One region of the Paenibacillus sp. FSL H8-0457 genome, then DNA from elsewhere that is predicted to be linked to it. Evidence: predicted binding sites of a transcription regulator. Region 1 holds the regulator's gene; the other holds the start of a gene.
What was found. The regulator LexA, encoded in region 1, represses DNA repair genes until DNA is damaged. The targets are predictions, from matches to a motif close to CGAACATATGTTCG.
Positions count from the first base shown of each region.

Region 2: addB (helicase-exonuclease AddAB subunit AddB) is a predicted target of LexA. The motif match lies at 3,725-3,738, and genes of this name have one in related genera.

Region 1 covers NZ_CP150293.1:2,724,308-2,732,341, reverse strand. Annotated here, with positions in the region: gene MHI43_RS12215 (DUF896 domain-containing protein) at 152-358, opposite strand; gene MHI43_RS12210 (LysM peptidoglycan-binding domain-containing protein) at 649-1,020, opposite strand; gene lexA (transcriptional repressor LexA) at 1,196-1,822, shown strand; gene MHI43_RS12200 (hypothetical protein) at 1,913-2,701, opposite strand; gene MHI43_RS12195 (RNA polymerase sigma factor) at 2,694-3,230, opposite strand; gene MHI43_RS12190 (hypothetical protein) at 3,477-3,992, shown strand; gene MHI43_RS12185 (hypothetical protein) at 4,012-4,197, opposite strand; gene MHI43_RS12180 (ATP-dependent DNA ligase) at 4,341-5,207, opposite strand; gene MHI43_RS12175 (PIN-like domain-containing protein) at 5,320-6,627, opposite strand; gene MHI43_RS12170 (Ltp family lipoprotein) at 6,928-7,485, shown strand; gene MHI43_RS12165 (YolD-like family protein) at 7,625-7,966, opposite strand; gene MHI43_RS12160 (DNA polymerase IV) at 7,963-8,034, opposite strand, start outside.
Region 2 covers NZ_CP150293.1:2,033,668-2,041,701, forward strand. Annotated here, with positions in the region: gene mtaB (tRNA (N(6)-L-threonylcarbamoyladenosine(37)-C(2))-methylthiotransferase MtaB) at 1-524, shown strand, start outside; gene MHI43_RS08785 (NUDIX domain-containing protein) at 612-1,067, shown strand; gene MHI43_RS08790 (Na/Pi symporter) at 1,064-2,035, opposite strand; gene MHI43_RS08795 (class I SAM-dependent rRNA methyltransferase) at 2,245-3,618, shown strand; gene addB (helicase-exonuclease AddAB subunit AddB) at 3,924-7,454, shown strand; gene addA (helicase-exonuclease AddAB subunit AddA) at 7,460-8,034, shown strand, end outside.

The sequences.
Region 1 (8,034 bases):
CCCCTGAACTCATAATCAAAATGTTTATAAACCATATAAACTTGGGGTAACCGTAATCGATTATCCGAATGGCCGGTACCCCAAGTAGTATTATGCTATCCTTCGATCTGTTCACGGATCCTCTAAATATATATCCTTGAACGGTTATCGACTAGTGCTTTAATCGCGGGCCGCCTTTTTGTTCGTTTTCATCAACCCATTCAATCGATTCCAGCTGTTGTCTAAAGTTACTGCGAATATTGTTAAGGTATATTTCCCGAAGCTCGGCCCGTTCTTTGAGCTCCTCCTCGGTCAGCCCTTCATTCTTCTTCTTTCTTGCTAATACATTGATGCGTTCTACCAAAGTATCGATGTCCATGACTTCTCCTCCAATTTCGATATCATGTATAACTTAAACATGTGAAAAAGAGCTTGTCAAGGCAACTGAGCCCTTGCAAACTCTTCTCAGAACAAATAGGAATATATGATGCGCATAAACGAATACCGTCTATGGGGAGGAAATCTATAGTTATCTATTGTAAACGCGCTATTACGCGTAAATGATTCAATCTGACAAGCAGAATATGATGTGTCATTAAACAGGAAGTAACCAGCCGTATGTGGTGATTATATGGAGTATGAATGCCTATTGGTTGAAGCAACGTCAAATCACCAAACCGGCAATGACAGCACTTCCCCAGCCTGTATGTCCGGACCCTTCAATCCGTTCATTCTTCGTATGCTATCCAGATATACGCGTGTATCCATATCCGCAGGTTTGTGAAGGGAAGCAATTCGCCACAAGCTATCGCCATATTGAACGATCACCTGCTTCTCTCCAGTCGGCTTCTCTGTCCCACCGGCAAAAACGGAATATGCACCTGTCCAAAAGATGGCCACAATTAGCAGGGTGAACAACAGTTTATTCAAAGGGATCGAAGCTATCTTCGATTTCAAGTAAATGCCCCAATTCTTCGATGATTGTTCTGTTACCACCGGAACGTTCTCATAAATGCTGCGGTATGTACTGTATTTCAACATGGAATCATCATCTCCCAAACAAGTGTTCTCTTATGGATTCATCTTAACACGAACACTTGTTTGATTCAATACCCAAAAGAACATTTGTTCTATTTTATTTTAGAACTTATGTTTGTACGAACGGTAGTTCTATGTTATAATTTTCCCAAACGTTACTAAATGGGGTTGATACGGCATGTCGAAAATATCCAGCCGCCAGCTGGCGATCTTAGAGTTTATCCGCAACGAAGTTCGTAGCAAGGGTTACCCGCCTTCTGTCCGGGAAATCGGCGAGGCTGTCGGACTAGCTTCCAGTTCTACGGTCCATGGTCATCTGGACCGTTTGGAGAAGAAAGGCCTGATCCGCCGTGACCCTACGAAACCAAGAGCGATCGAGCTGCTTGGCCAAGAAGAATCCGAGAGCGCGAATCTGTTTACGCACACCATAGCCAGAGTGCCTGTCGTCGGGAAAGTCACAGCAGGCGTGCCGATTACGGCCATGGAGAACATTGAAGACTATTTCCCGCTCCCTCAGCATTACGTGGGCGACGATAAAGTGTTCATGTTGTCCGTAGTCGGCGACAGTATGATTGAAGCCGGTATTCACAGCGGTGACTACGTCATCGTTCGCCAGCAGCAAACCGCGGACAATGGTGACATTGTCGTTGCAATGACAGAAGAAGATGAAGCAACCGTGAAGACCTTCTATAAGGAGAAGGATCATGTACGATTGCAGCCGGAGAATCCTACCTATGAGCCGCTGCGCTTGAACCATGTTACGATTCTCGGGAAAGTGATCGGTCTCTTCAGGGACGTACACTAATTCCATAGAATTATGAATAAGAGGTTACCTTCCTTATTTGGATGGTAACCTCTTCGCTTTTTGTATATAGATAATGGAAGATAATCCTGACTAGTTTGCCAACACCATAACGCCTTGCTTAAGATCCAGTCGATACATCCGCTTAGGTTTATAATCCGGCGAACCTTCGCCTCCCGGTCCCTCCGTAGACTGCAGAACAAGTTTATTCTCCTTCACCTCGGGAGCCGTACCTGGTCTATAATATGAAAAGTAGGATGCCAAGGACTCATCCTGAAATCGGAGCTGAACGGCATTACCCGTTTCATGCTCTACGGCGAACGCATAGATTTGTATGCCATGACAGTCCCTATATTGCGGTGCGAGTATAAATACATCGGCATCTTGAAACGGCAGGCGAATCATATCAACCGGAGCAGATGTCGGTTGAATAAATGTAAGCCCCTCCAGCGTAGTGACTTCATTTGTAACTTGGTTAGTACTATACTGCACGCTGTAGTTTCCGGTAAACGACCGATCCGTTTCGATACCGAAGCAGCTCGGTGCACCCAATGTCGTTATTTTTTCCTGTCCAACTGCAATAACGTTTAACAGTCCTTCATCCGTTACGCCTTGTGCCCGGATTGTCTCCTCCTTAGTAGGGGGCATAGTCCCTGCTCTCTGTTGTTCGTCCCTGCCATAAGGCAATTGAAAGGCAAATAAAATAATCAGAAGCATGAACCCGCCAGCTAATCCAACTTGTAAGTACTTTCGACGTTTAGGTTTGCTGTCGGTGAAAATCACGGACCTATGCACGTTTTTTTTCATTTCGGACGTGAACTTTTCATTTGAAAAAGGAGCTTTTTTAGCACGGTTGTACCAGTCTGGTTTATCCTCACTCATCGTTCTTCTCCTTCATTAGTTTTTGTACTTTTTTCCTGGCCCGATGCAATCTGGATTTTACAGTGCCTGTCGCAATATGAAGCAGCTTCGCAATCTCATGCATCGGCATTTCATAGTATAGGTCCAGGACCAATACTTCCCTAAGCTTGCTCGGCAAAGTCATAATCATTGCCCATATTTCATCCGTATACTGCTCGTCCAAATATTCCGCTTCCGCTGACCGGCTTGACGAACTGGCGGTAAGCTTGTCTTTAAGGATGACTTTCCGAAAGAAAAAAGCCTGTTTGTACCGGAACGCCGTATGTCGCGTGATCGTAAGCAGCCACGTTTTCAGCGTCGCCTGACCGCGAAAGGTATGTATGCCGTAATAGGCCTTAATAAAGGCTTCTTGTGCAATATCGTCTGCCAAGGCATGCTGTTTGGTCAAAAAATACGCATAATTCCACACATCGTTTCCATATTCATTCATGATTTTATCCAGCGTCTGGCTGTCCATGACCGTCATCTGCTTTAAGTATTCGAGCTCCAACCGATTCACCTCATCTAATTAGAGTCATGGAAGCGAGCAAAGGTTCCTTTTTTCGTAAAATAAAAAAGAATCTCCCGTAGGTAAGGGAAGAGTCTATTCTATAAAGTATAAACAACCCGATCTTTCATTTGCGCTAAAATGTAGATATAAAGACACTATTTAACATATTTAACTTACAATCTCTAATATTTAATGGTATTATTTAGGAAGTTGGCCAACCTAAACTGTTTTTTGGGAGGTAGTTAAATGAAGAAATTATCCATAGCAACATTTATCGCAACGGTATTAATTCTTGCTACTGCTCATTCTGCCTTTGCAAATTCCCCAAGCCCGAACCCTGATTCAGATACAGCCACTATTCAGGCACTGACGAATTATGAAAGTGAACCCAACGATAATTATGAATCTGCTGACACTGCAGTGTTGTATGAATGGGACAACGGTACGAACTATGGATATATTAGCAGCATGGGCGATCTTGATTTCTGGCACTTGCCGACTAATAACGCAAGTTCCTATAATATCAGTCTATATTCGCCTGACTCTTACTTTAATTATAACTTTGCAGTCTACGAAAAAGTGCCTGGCCAAAATGGATATACTGAAGTTGCTCGCTCCTATGCAATAAACGGTGTCGCCGGCGTTAGTGTACCGGGATTAAAAAGCGACGGTACCATCCCTAATTACTATGTTATGGTATACGGGAACATGGGCTTCAATATATTAAATCCATACCGACTCACAATTCATGCTGTTTACTAATGATTTTTAAATGCTGAAATCATGTTTGCATTAAAAAATCCCCGCTGCCACTTGGCAGCGGGGATTCCTCTATTAATACATTGTAATGTACTGATCGCGTTCCCATTGGTGAACTTGCGTTCTGTTTATGGCCAAAGCTTTCAAATAAATTTTTTCCTTCATTATATAGCGCGTTTATCACGGCTTTAGATTTCAAGCTTTTCATACCTTTGTATCCTTTATTTTAAGTTTGGGGGCAATCAGGGGGACATTTTGGGGGCAACATCTTATTCAAAACTAATAGAAAATAATTGCAGAAGAACAGACCAGATAATCGGTCTGTTCTTCTTGATTTGCTAAAGCGACTACTCATGAAGTAGTTATTATAAATTCTACAAATACTGGTGATCGAAGCATTCCTTTTTTAGTCCAATTACGCGTCTTTACCCTAACTCTAATCCGAGGTTCTAGATAAACGAAGTTCTTATCCTCAGAAGTCACCAAGGTTTTACTAACTCCGTAAAATGCATTCTTTGCTTTTGGCGGCACACCAAGTTCTATAATACCGGTTGGCCGAAACCGCCCAGATTCTGTGACGACTGAAGTAATCCATCCGAACTCGTCTTTGCGGTACCCTGTGATAAACACTTCAGCATAAGTCCAGTTTATGACCTTTTGCCATGAAGCAGATCGGCGACTTTCATAAATGCTGTTTTGCTTTTTCCCGACCATCCCTTCGAGCTCTTGAGCTTCCATTTGAGTAAATAAAGCCTCGCCATCAGCTTCAATGAATGGTATCACTCCAAAGTGCTTGTTCGGCATCTGGATGCCACTCAAGATTTCTTTACGCATCATAAGTGGCATTTTCCGTAAGTCCTTACCTTTATACTGCAAAATATCAAATACTACATACGTGACCGGTTGAATAGTTGTTAGTTCCTTTATCTTTTCTGCCTTCTTAGTTTGAAACCGGTTCATGACCATTTCAAAATCTATGGTGCCGGTCGCTAGATCAGTACAAGCTACTTCACCATCCAGTATGATGTCATCGTCAAAAGGAAAAAGAAGTTCAGGATACTGCCTTGTACAATCTGTCTCATGTCGGGTGTATAACCGAATGCTTCCCTTTTGTTGTGAAAACAAAAGCCTGTGACCATCTATCTTAGGTTCAAAAATATAGTTTGAATGACTGAAAGGGCTATGTGCCGTTTCAAGTAACATTGGGGATATAAACATAAAACCACCTCTCAAAAGATTATACCTTGATGGTGTAATCAGTGATGGTGGTAAATTTTATAAAACCCAATTAATTGTATTAATAAATTATAGTTAAAACAAAAAACTCTTTTTATGAAACTTTAGCTTTGTTTTTAATAAAATTGCCGCTTTCACTTCCAGAATAGCTACCATTATCCCATGTCAATATGATTTTACTTTTACTGATTCTCCCCTTTATAGTTATATCATACGTATGTGTTTTCACCTCTATTTCAATCCTACCATTACTTGATAATTTATATTGACCACTATCTAGCGATCCCTCTGAATTAATCATGTCTACGGTTCCATCTTCGTAAAAACAATAATCATAATATGCACTTATGGACTCGTATTCACTTTCTTCATCAAAATCATGTTCAACTACGTCATCAGTTAGACTATATGCTCTATAAAAACCATCAAACCTAATGTATTTGTTCATGTATACATCTGACTTAGGTTTTGCTGCCTCATTAATAACTTGTTGATCAATTTTAGTATCTAATATTTCCTTAGCAACATATAAAAACTGCGAGAATGTGTACATCCAAAAATCAACTTTAGCTGAATCTCTAATCTCTCTGATTAAATCTTCCTTAGGTCGCTCAATCCTTATCTCGTTACTCCTCTTGTAGCTGTAACACCAATCTGGTTTCACATCATTTGTAATAAAAATAATCGTTTTTCCTCTAATCGTTGCAAAATCGATAATTTGTTTCCAAATTATCAGATCACCATATTTTTGTGTTCCTTCCTTTTCCGAACCATCTTTAAATCCTGGTGGGATTTGATTTCTATATCTAACTTCACCTTCCGATACTATCTCAAGTATCTTAGTATAGTCATACTCCTTACCTACTTCAAAATATGTATTGAACGCTTCTAAAACAGTATCTTGCTCAGCAAAAGCATTGATCTCTTCTTCTCTCTTCTTAAACTCACTTTCAACCTCAGTTTTGAATTTAGAGAAACGAGTTTCCAACTCATTGCACACCTTCTCAAAATCGATTGAGATCTCATTATTTATAATATAAGGGTGAGCGTCAGTATTTTTTGTATGATTAATAAAGTCGTTCATTTTGTTTTTAATTTCTTTTATATTGTTTTCAATCGTTCTTATATGCTCTGTTTCCAATTTCTTATATTTTTCTTCAATTGGTTTCTTTAGAGTATTATCCCTGTTTTTAAGATACTCAAAATTGACATGCCCCGGTATCCATAATCTCCCAATTAACTTATTGAAAGTACTATCAAAAATCTCTTGTTGGGAAGTTTTTGGGAAGTAATAAAATTGTAGAAGCGCCGATGTATCAAAAACAAAAATACAGTTCTCCCACATCTCTTTTTCTTTATCTTTTGAAGGAATCATATATTGTTCAATATCTTTTGGATCCATTTTAACCACCCCAACTAGTATACTCTTCCAATATATTACTATAGAACTAGACTTAGTGTACATAGTTAGTCATTAACCAACAAGAAATGAGCGTGTTCTTAATAGCTACATCCCCGTTCTAGAACGGAACCAGTCTTGTTGTCATTAATATTCATTTCTGAAAGTACCGGCATAGGTTCTAACCAATTTTCTGATTGATTTACTGACTACGATTTAATAGTTTTAAAGTCCTAGAAATATTTTCCTAGTTCTGATAGACTATTGATTGTCATATTATCACAGAATTGGGGGAAGAACGTTTTGAAGAAGCCGCTTTATAAGAAATGGTGGTTCTGGGTACTTATTGTTATTGTGGTTGGAGTCTTAGGTAACCTTGGAAATTCAGAAGAACCAAAACAAGCAGCGCCGGACAAGGAAGTAGTTGCTGAGCCTGATACCACAGCAAAAAATGTTGAACAAACTAGTGTCAAAGAGGATGTTAAAGAAGAGCCGAAAGAGGAACCTAAGGAAGAGCCTAAGGAAGAACCAAAAGAAGAACCAAAAGAAGATGATGTCCCAAGGGAACATAAATCGGCATTAAAAAAAGCGGAACAGTATGCGGAAGCTATGAGTATGTCAAAGGCAGGCATTTACGATCAATTGACTTCAGAATATGGAGAGAATTTCCCTAAGGAAGCCGCTCAATATGCTATCGATAACATTGTATTCGATTGGAAAGAAAATGCATTAATAAAAGCGAAACAGTATGCAGAATCTATGAATATGTCAGATGATGCTATTTACGATCAATTGATTTCTGAATACGGTGAAAAATTTACTAAGGAAGAAGCGCAATACGCGATAGATAATTTAGAATAAAATAAAAAACACCCCACCGACCAATTAAGGTTAGTAGGGTGTTTTTTCTTTCTATTCAGCAGGGCTAATCTTTAAAATCACAAGCGCTTGGGATTTTTAAAAATTAGCCTGATCAAAAGGAGTTCTCATTTCGAGAGCATCAATTTGCCGAAACAATGTCATCGATCTTGATCCATTCCCATTCGCCTACACCGGTCGCCAGCTTGATTTCACGTCGATACGTATGAATTGTGGATACTGTGCCTGTCAGTTCCTGGTCCTCATATTCATCGAATAAACGCAATTTGATTGTACGGTGCGTATGAAATGATTCGGCCAGCGCCTGTTCAATCAATTCCATTTCCTGCGGATCAAGAACTGGCTTATCCTTCCTTCCCTCTTCTAGCTGCCTGCGAATTATTGTCTCCTTATGTTCCGGAAGCATCATACGGCTGGACTCCCAGAGGCCGTTACCCTCAAGCTTCTTACGTGTTGTTGTCATTTATAATGACCTCCTATCTTAGCCGATCGATCGAGCGCTTGACCCGCTGCCGTCATTGAGACCGCCCG
Region 2 (8,034 bases), 690 kb from region 1:
ATACGACCGAAGAATTCTATAACAAGATGGGCCTGATTCGTCAAGCGATGCCGGATGTGGGCATTACGACGGACGTCATCGTCGGCTTCCCTGGCGAAACGGATGAGATGTTCCGGAACGGATATGACCTGATGAAGGCGATTCAATTTTCGGAAATGCATGTATTCCCGTATTCGAAGCGTACCGGCACGCCGGCGGCACGAATGGAGGATCAGGTGGACGAGGAAGTGAAGAATGCGCGTGTGCACGATCTGATCGACTTGTCGGAGCAGCTTCAGCTGGCTTATGCCGAGCGTTTCGTGGGCCAGATTCTGAACGTGATACCGGAGCGCGAATACAAGGGTGCTCCCAAAGGCGGTAAAATGCAGGGTTACAGCGACAACTACCTGCAGCTTGTATTCAACGGATCGCCTGATCTCGAAGGCAAGCTGTGCCGCGTAAAAGTAACCAAAGCCGGTGTAAATGAATGCGAGGGCGAACTCCTCAGCGTCATGGATCATGGATTAAAGGCAGCTGCCCAGTAATATTCCATAGCGGCCATACCAGACAAGGATTTCATTTCCTGGCTACCGGAAGTGGAGTCCTTGTTGTACATGAAGGAGGAACAGGACATGGCATATACACAAATTTCCGCGGGCGGCGTTGTATACCGTTATTATGAAGGGGCGCTTCAGATCCAACTCATCTTGGACCGTTATGGAAAAACCTCGCTTCCCAAAGGCAAGATGGAAGCCGGTGAAACCGTCGAGCAGACGGCTCTCCGAGAAATACGCGAGGAGACAGGTATAGTCGGATCCATCACTTCTCCAGTGGACATTATTGCATATAAATACCATCATCCCGAATTCGGCCAGGTCGACAAGGAAGTTCACTACTACCTCGTTAAGGCAGAAGGAGGCATCCTAAAACCCCAAATCGAGGAAATCAACGGGGTGGACTGGTTCGAGCCTCTTGCCGCATGGAGGAAGCAGCGGAGCAACGGGTACAATAACAACGATATCATCCTGCGTAAAGCGCTGATGCTGCTTGAAGTCGCTATTCCGGCGGATGAAGATATGAAATTTTAGGACGGCAACCGCTTGTTCCAGAAAGGCAGATAGCAAAGAGGAAGCGCGATCAGCGAGCATGCGATGTTAAACAGGGTTTGCGCATGGGCGATTTGCCCGGCCGGATCTGCGGCTAACCATCCGGATACGGCGGTTAATCCCGCTGTGAACGGAATAAAGAGCAGGACTCCGCCGATATTAAGCCCCAAATGGGACCAAGCCACGAATCGTCCGGCGCGGCTGCTGCCAATCGCTGCGATGAGCGCCGTCACGCAGGTGCCGACATTGGAGCCCAGCACGATCGCGACGCCGATCTCGGGAGGCAGCGCTCCGCTGGCGGCGAGCCCCATAGCCATGGCGATGACCGCGGCGCTGCTGTGCATCAAAGCCGTCAGGATCGCACCGGCTGCAATGCCCCAGAGGACGCTTTGCGAGGCGTGGTCAAGGAACCATTGGAACAACCCGAGGCTTTGAAGGGTCGGCCCAATGGATTGCATGATTTGTATCGCGAGCAGCACCAGTGAAAATCCGGCGACAGCGAGGCATAAAAATTGGCTGCGGATCAACTGGTTTTTTAACTTGTCGTGACTCGCAGGTACGCGTTCGCTGACAAGAACGGCCCCGACCCACAGCATCAGCGAGAGGACAAGCAGTGGCATGGCGGCTTGTCCGATCTGCAGGCTGATGAGTTCGGTCGTTACCGTCGTGCCGATGTTCGTGCCGAGAATAACGCCCAAGGTACCGGACAGGCTTAACAATCCGGCATTGGCAAAGCCTATCGCCAGCACGGTTACGGCGGTGCTGCTCTGCAGCAGGGCCGTAACCGCCGTGCTGGCAACCATGCCTTTCAGGGGCGTGGATGTCGCTTTGTGGAGCCACTTATGCAAGAGCGGTCCGGCCCAGCGCTGGAGGGCGACCTCCATGACCTTCATGCCGAACAGAAACAGGACAAGACCATAACAGACGGGAAACCAGAGCGTGGATAGCATGATGTTCTCCTTTTTGTAAAATAAGGTGGGAGCGGAGTTTCCAGCAAAGCCGAAAGTCATCGGTCATCGCAAGAAAACGATCTCTTCACTCGGTCGGGTAACTGTGAAAGCACGTCGGTCGACGTTTTTCTTAATTACGTATATGACCCTTGGCGGACATGCATACCTATTGCAATAAACCAGGGGATAATTTTAAGGAGTGAAATACAGTGCCATCGGTTATTTTGGAGCGCAGTCGAAAAAAGAGACTGGAGCAGGGGCACCCTTGGGTGTATAAAAGCGAGATTGCTTCTGTCGAGGGCGAGCCCGAGCCGGGCGATATCGTATCGGTGTTCAATCATCAAGGCCGTTTTCTTGCCTCCGGGTATTACAATCCGCAATCACAAATCACCGTGCGCACCGTTTCGTATGAACCGGTCGAAGCGATGGACAAGGCTTTTTTCGCAGCCAGATTTGAGGAATGCCTGAAACACCGGGAGCGGTTTATCGGAGACGAGAATGCTTACCGGCTGGTATATGGCGAGGCTGATTTTCTGCCGGGACTGATCGTGGACCGTTTTGCCGACGTGCTGGTCGTGCAGCTACTGACGCTGGGCATGGATCGATGCCGTGCGGACATCGTGGAGGCGCTTGTCGAAGTGGTACAGCCGAAAGGAATTTACGAGCGCAGCGACGTTTCCATCCGGGAACTGGAAGGGCTGGAACAGCGCAAGGGAACTCTTTACGGGGAGTGTCCCCGCCACGTCGTCGTGACGGAGAACGGCTTGAAGATCAAAGTGGATATCGAAGAGGGTCAGAAGACCGGATATTTCTTTGATCAGCGGGAGAACCGGGCATCCATCAAACCGTTAATGACCGGTTGGGGAAGCCGCAGCGGGATTACGCTTCAGGCCGTGGAGCGGGACGGTGAGACGAAGACCCTGCCGGTAAACAAAAGCGGAAAAGAAGTTACGTTCCCGTATTGGGACGGCGCAACGGTGCTGGAATGCTTTTCGCATACGGGCAGCTTCACGCTGCATGCATGCAAATACGGCGCCAAGAAAGTCACCTGCCTCGACATATCGGAGCATGCCATCGAAAGTGCCAAAGAGAACGTGGAATTGAACGGATTCCAGGATCGCGTGGAATTTGTGGTGGATGACGCCTTCCAATATTTGCGCAGCCAGGTAAAGGGTTTGGAAGAGCGCGAGCTACGTGCCCAAGGGGACCAGAAAGTGGATACCTCGAAACCGTTGACCGCGGGCGGAGGGCGATCCTGGGACGTGGTCATTCTGGACCCGCCGGCGTTTGCCAAAACCAGGTCGGCCGTCAAGGGGGCTTGCCGCGGGTACAAGGATATCAACCTCCACGGCATGAAGCTGGTCAACGAGGGCGGATATCTGGTTACGGCAAGCTGCTCGTACCATATGCGGCCGGATTTGTTCCTGGAGACGATCCAGGATGCGGCGAAGGATGCCGGCAAAATTCTGAGATTGGTGGAATGGCGTGCGGCCGGCAAGGACCATCCGCAAATTCTTGGGGTCGACGAGGGACATTATTTGAAATTCGCCGTCTTTGAAGTGCGCAGCAAATCAAAACTGTAAACACCCCAGCTTGGCGGTTCATATAGAGGATCTTGCAATGGTGGATAACCACGATGGCAGGGTCCTTTTTCATATGTCCGAAATCGTTGGGAATGGGAATGAAATCCAAACGTATGTTCCACCAATCAGGACTTATGTTATACTAGTAATCAGCATCTTTTTTGATAGAGCCGAACCATCACGCAAGATTTGACATACATTTTTGATCTTGAACTACTAGATTCAAAGGGCATGATTTCACCGGGTCAGCAGCTGGTTTTGAAGGTGAATGAGTCTCTTTCGGCAAGATGTAAAGGAGGCATAGCATGAGCGTTCAATTTGTTATCGGCAGGTCGGGCAGCGGCAAGAGCACGTCGATCCGCCAAGAGATGATCGAACGGTTGGAGCATAATCCCAAGGGGGATCCGATGATCTTGATCGTTCCGGAGCAAGGCTCCTATGAAGCGGAGCACGCGCTCGTCAATGCGGGAGGCATTCGCGGCATGATGCGCGCGCAGGTGCTTAGCTTCCGCCGTCTGGCTTACCGCGTCATGCAGGAAACCGGCGGAGCCGCGAAAGTGGCGATCAGCGAGGAAGGCAAGCGGATGCTGCTGTATAAAATTCTGCGGAGGCGCAAGGAAGAGCTCCACATGTTCGGCGCCTCGGGAGAGCAGCATGGCTTTGTCGGCAAGCTGAGCGAGCTGTACACGGAAATGAAGCGCTATTGCATTGACGCCTCATGCGTGGAGGAGCAGCTGGGACAGATGGTATCCGGCTCCGGGAATTCACCGATGCTGCGGCGGAAGCTGGAGGACATCGTAACGGTCTTTCGCGATTTCGAGGTTGAAATTTCACGGTTTTACATGGATGAGGAAGACACGCTGGCCTCATTGGCTGAGGGTGTGACCGAATCGGAATATATCAAGCGTGCCGACATCTGGATCGACGGCTTCCACGGCTTTACGCCGCAGGAGTTCCGGGTGCTGCGGGAGATCATCGCACACGCCAAGCGAGTGACGATCGCGCTGACGCTGGACAAGCCTTACAGGAACGGGACGGTTCCGCATGAGCTGGATCTCTTTCATCCTACTGCGGTGACGTACATAAAGCTCAAAGGGATTATCGATGAGATCGGGCTGGAAGCGGAGCACCGCATTCTTCATCCCGATGTTCTGCCGCGGTTTCAGGAATCTCCCATGCTTGCCCACCTTGAGCGCGGTTATGATCGGAAGAGACGCTGGGCGGAACCGGATGAAGGCCTGGACACAGCGAGCAGTCCAAACCGCGGGAGGAAAGGTCTGCTTTTACACGCTGCCAGCCATCGCCGGGCCGAAATCGAAGGAGCTCTGCGCGAAATGCTGCGGCTGGCACAGGAGGAAGGGGCAAGATACCGCGAAATGGCTGTTTTTGTCCGGAATATGGGGGACTATGAGCATCTGATGGGTCCTTTGTTCAGAGAATACGGCGTTCCTTATTTTCTCGATCAGAAGCGGAGCGAGCTTCACCATCCGCTGGTCGAGTTCATTCGCTCAGCGCTTGATGTCGTCGGACGCCGGTGGCGTTATGAGGACGTATTCCGCTGCGTGAAGACGGATCTGCTGCTGCCGCTGGACGGTTCGCTTACCCGTGAGGACATGGACCGTCTGGAGAACCATGTGCTGGCTTCCGGAATCCAGGGCACGCGCTGGACGGACGGCGGTCCCTGGAAGGGAGTTCCAAGCCTTTCTTTAGAAGATGGGGAAAGCGAGATCCGCAATCAGGACGGCATGGCGGCGATCGAGTACGCCAGGAAGGTGATAACGGAACCGCTGCATGCGTTCGAGAAGCGGATGAAAAAGGCTGCGAGTGCGATGGATCAGAGCACCGCTGTCTATCGGCTGCTGGAGGAGTGCGCTGTGCCCGAGAAGCTGGAGCTGTTAAGCCGGGCTGCACTGGATGCCGGGCGTCCTGAGGAAGCCCGGGAACATCGCCAGGTATGGGGAGCCGTGCTCGGCCTGCTCGACCAAATCGTCGAGATGATGGGCGCGGAGAAGCTAAGCACCGAATTGTTTACCGGCGTGCTGGGTACGGGACTTACGGAAATGAAAATGGCTCTTGTGCCTCCGTCTCTGGACCAGGTGCTCATCGGCAGCATGGACCGGACGCGGACGGGCGGGGTGAAATATGCTTTCCTTCTCGGCATTAACGACGGCGTGCTCCCGGCCCAGTTCCAGGATGACGGCATCCTGACGGAGCCGGATCGGGTTCATCTTGAAGACCGCGGGCTGGAGCTTGCCCCGAGCATATCCCGAAGACTGCTGGATGAACGGTTTCTGATCTATAATGCGCTGACTTCGGCCAGCAAACAGCTGTGGGTCAGCTACCCTGCAGCGGATGATGAAGGCAAGCCGTTACTGCCATCCGAGGTGGTGCGGCATCTGAAGCTGATGTTCCAGCTGGAAGAGGAGCCTTTGTTTCCAAGACCGCATGCCGGGCAATCGGCCCTTGAGCAGGAGGGTTATGCGGTCCGTCCAGACAAGACGCTTGCTTATTTAGCGGGCCGGCTTCGCGACTGGAGGAATGGGGAGGAGATCCCGGATTTGTGGTGGCATGTTTACAACTGGTATGCGGAGCAGCCGGGTTTGCGGCCCCGCCTCACGACCATGCTCTCCTCCTTGTCTTACCGGAATGAAGCTCGGCCTCTCAAGCTGGAAACCAGCAGACAGTTGTACGGAACGAAGCTGCGGACAAGCGTATCCCGGATGGAGCGCTTTGTTGCCTGCCCGTTCTCCCATTTTGCCTCCCATGGGTTGAAGCTGAGAGAGCGGCAGCTGTACAGGCTTCAGGCTCCCGACATCGGACAGCTGTTCCATGCTGCTTTGAGCAGCATGGCCGTCAAGTTCCAATCGCAGCATCGAAGCTGGGGAGACCTGACCGCTGAGGAATGCCTGCGCGAAGCGGAAGCGACCGTGGATCGGCTCGCACCGATGCTGCAGGGTGAAATCCTGCTCAGCTCCAAGCGGTACGGCTATATTTCGCGAAAGCTTAAAAACATCGTGGGCCGAGCGTCGGTCATATTGGGAGAGCAGGCGAGGCGCGGCAAATTCGAGCCGATCGGCCTTGAGCTTGATTTCGGTCCCGGAAAGCCGCTGCCTCCCCTGGCGTTTGAATTGCCGAACGGGACCAAGATGGAGATTGTCGGGCGCATAGACCGGGTCGACATGGCCCGAGGCGAGCATGGCATCATGCTTCGGGTCATCGATTATAAATCGAGCCAGAAGGATCTGCGGCTGCATGAGGTCTATTACGGCCTATCCCTGCAGATGCTGACCTATCTGGACGTGCTGCTGACGTTTGCGGAGGAATGGCTCGGCGAGCAGGCCCTGCCTGCGGGAACCTTGTACTTCCACGTGCATGATCCGGTATTGCAGTCCGCCAACGGCATGACGCCGGAGCAGGCGGCAGAGGAGCTGCTCAAGCGCTACAAAATGAAAGGTCTGCTCCTGGCAGACCGCGAAGCGGTGTCCCTCATGGATTCGTTCCTTGAAAAAGGGCACTCTGCCATCCTGCCCGTCGCCGTCAAAACGGACGGCAGCTTCTACAGCAGCGCGGCCGTGGCAACGCCTGACCAGTGGGAGACCCTGTTGTCCGCCGTGCGGGAGAACATGCTGAACATCGGCTCCCGCATCACAGGCGGCGATGTCGCGATTAAACCGTATCGGATACAGCAGGAGACCGCCTGCACGTTCTGTTCTTTCCGGCCCGTATGTCAGTTCGACGACGCGATTGAGGGCAGCGAATACCAGCTGCTGGGCAAACCGGGCAAAGATCAGGTGTGGGATATGCTTGGACATCCGAAGGGAGGAGAGAGCCGGTGAGAGAGATGATAGCAAAACCCGAGGGAAGCATGTGGAGCGACGACCAGTGGAAAGCCATTGCGCTGTCGGGCGACGATATGCTGGTTGCAGCTGCGGCAGGTTCAGGGAAAACCGCCGTGCTGGTTGAACGGATCATTCGCAAAATCCTGGACGATGCCGCCGGGTTCAGCGTAGATCGGCTGCTTGTGGCTACCTTTACGAAAGCCGCCGCTGCCGAAATGCGGGGACGGATCCGGGAAGCGCTGGACCGTGAGCTGGACCGGGATCCGGACAATGAGCATATCCGGCGTCAGCTCGCTTTGCTTGGCAGAGCGTCGATTACAACGCTGCACTCCTTCTGCATGGAAGTCATTCGGCGATATTATCAGTTAATACCGCTGGATCCGGGATTCCGCATCCTGAACGAACATGAGGCGGATTTAATGCGGCAGGATATGCTGGAGGAGCTGTTCGAAGAGAAATACGGTGAGGCGGAGGGGGACCCGGAAAGCCGGTTTCTGCGCTTGGCGGACTGGTTCAGCGGCGAGCGAACGGACGATGCGCTGTACCGTCTCGTGCAGCGTCTATACGATTTCTCCCG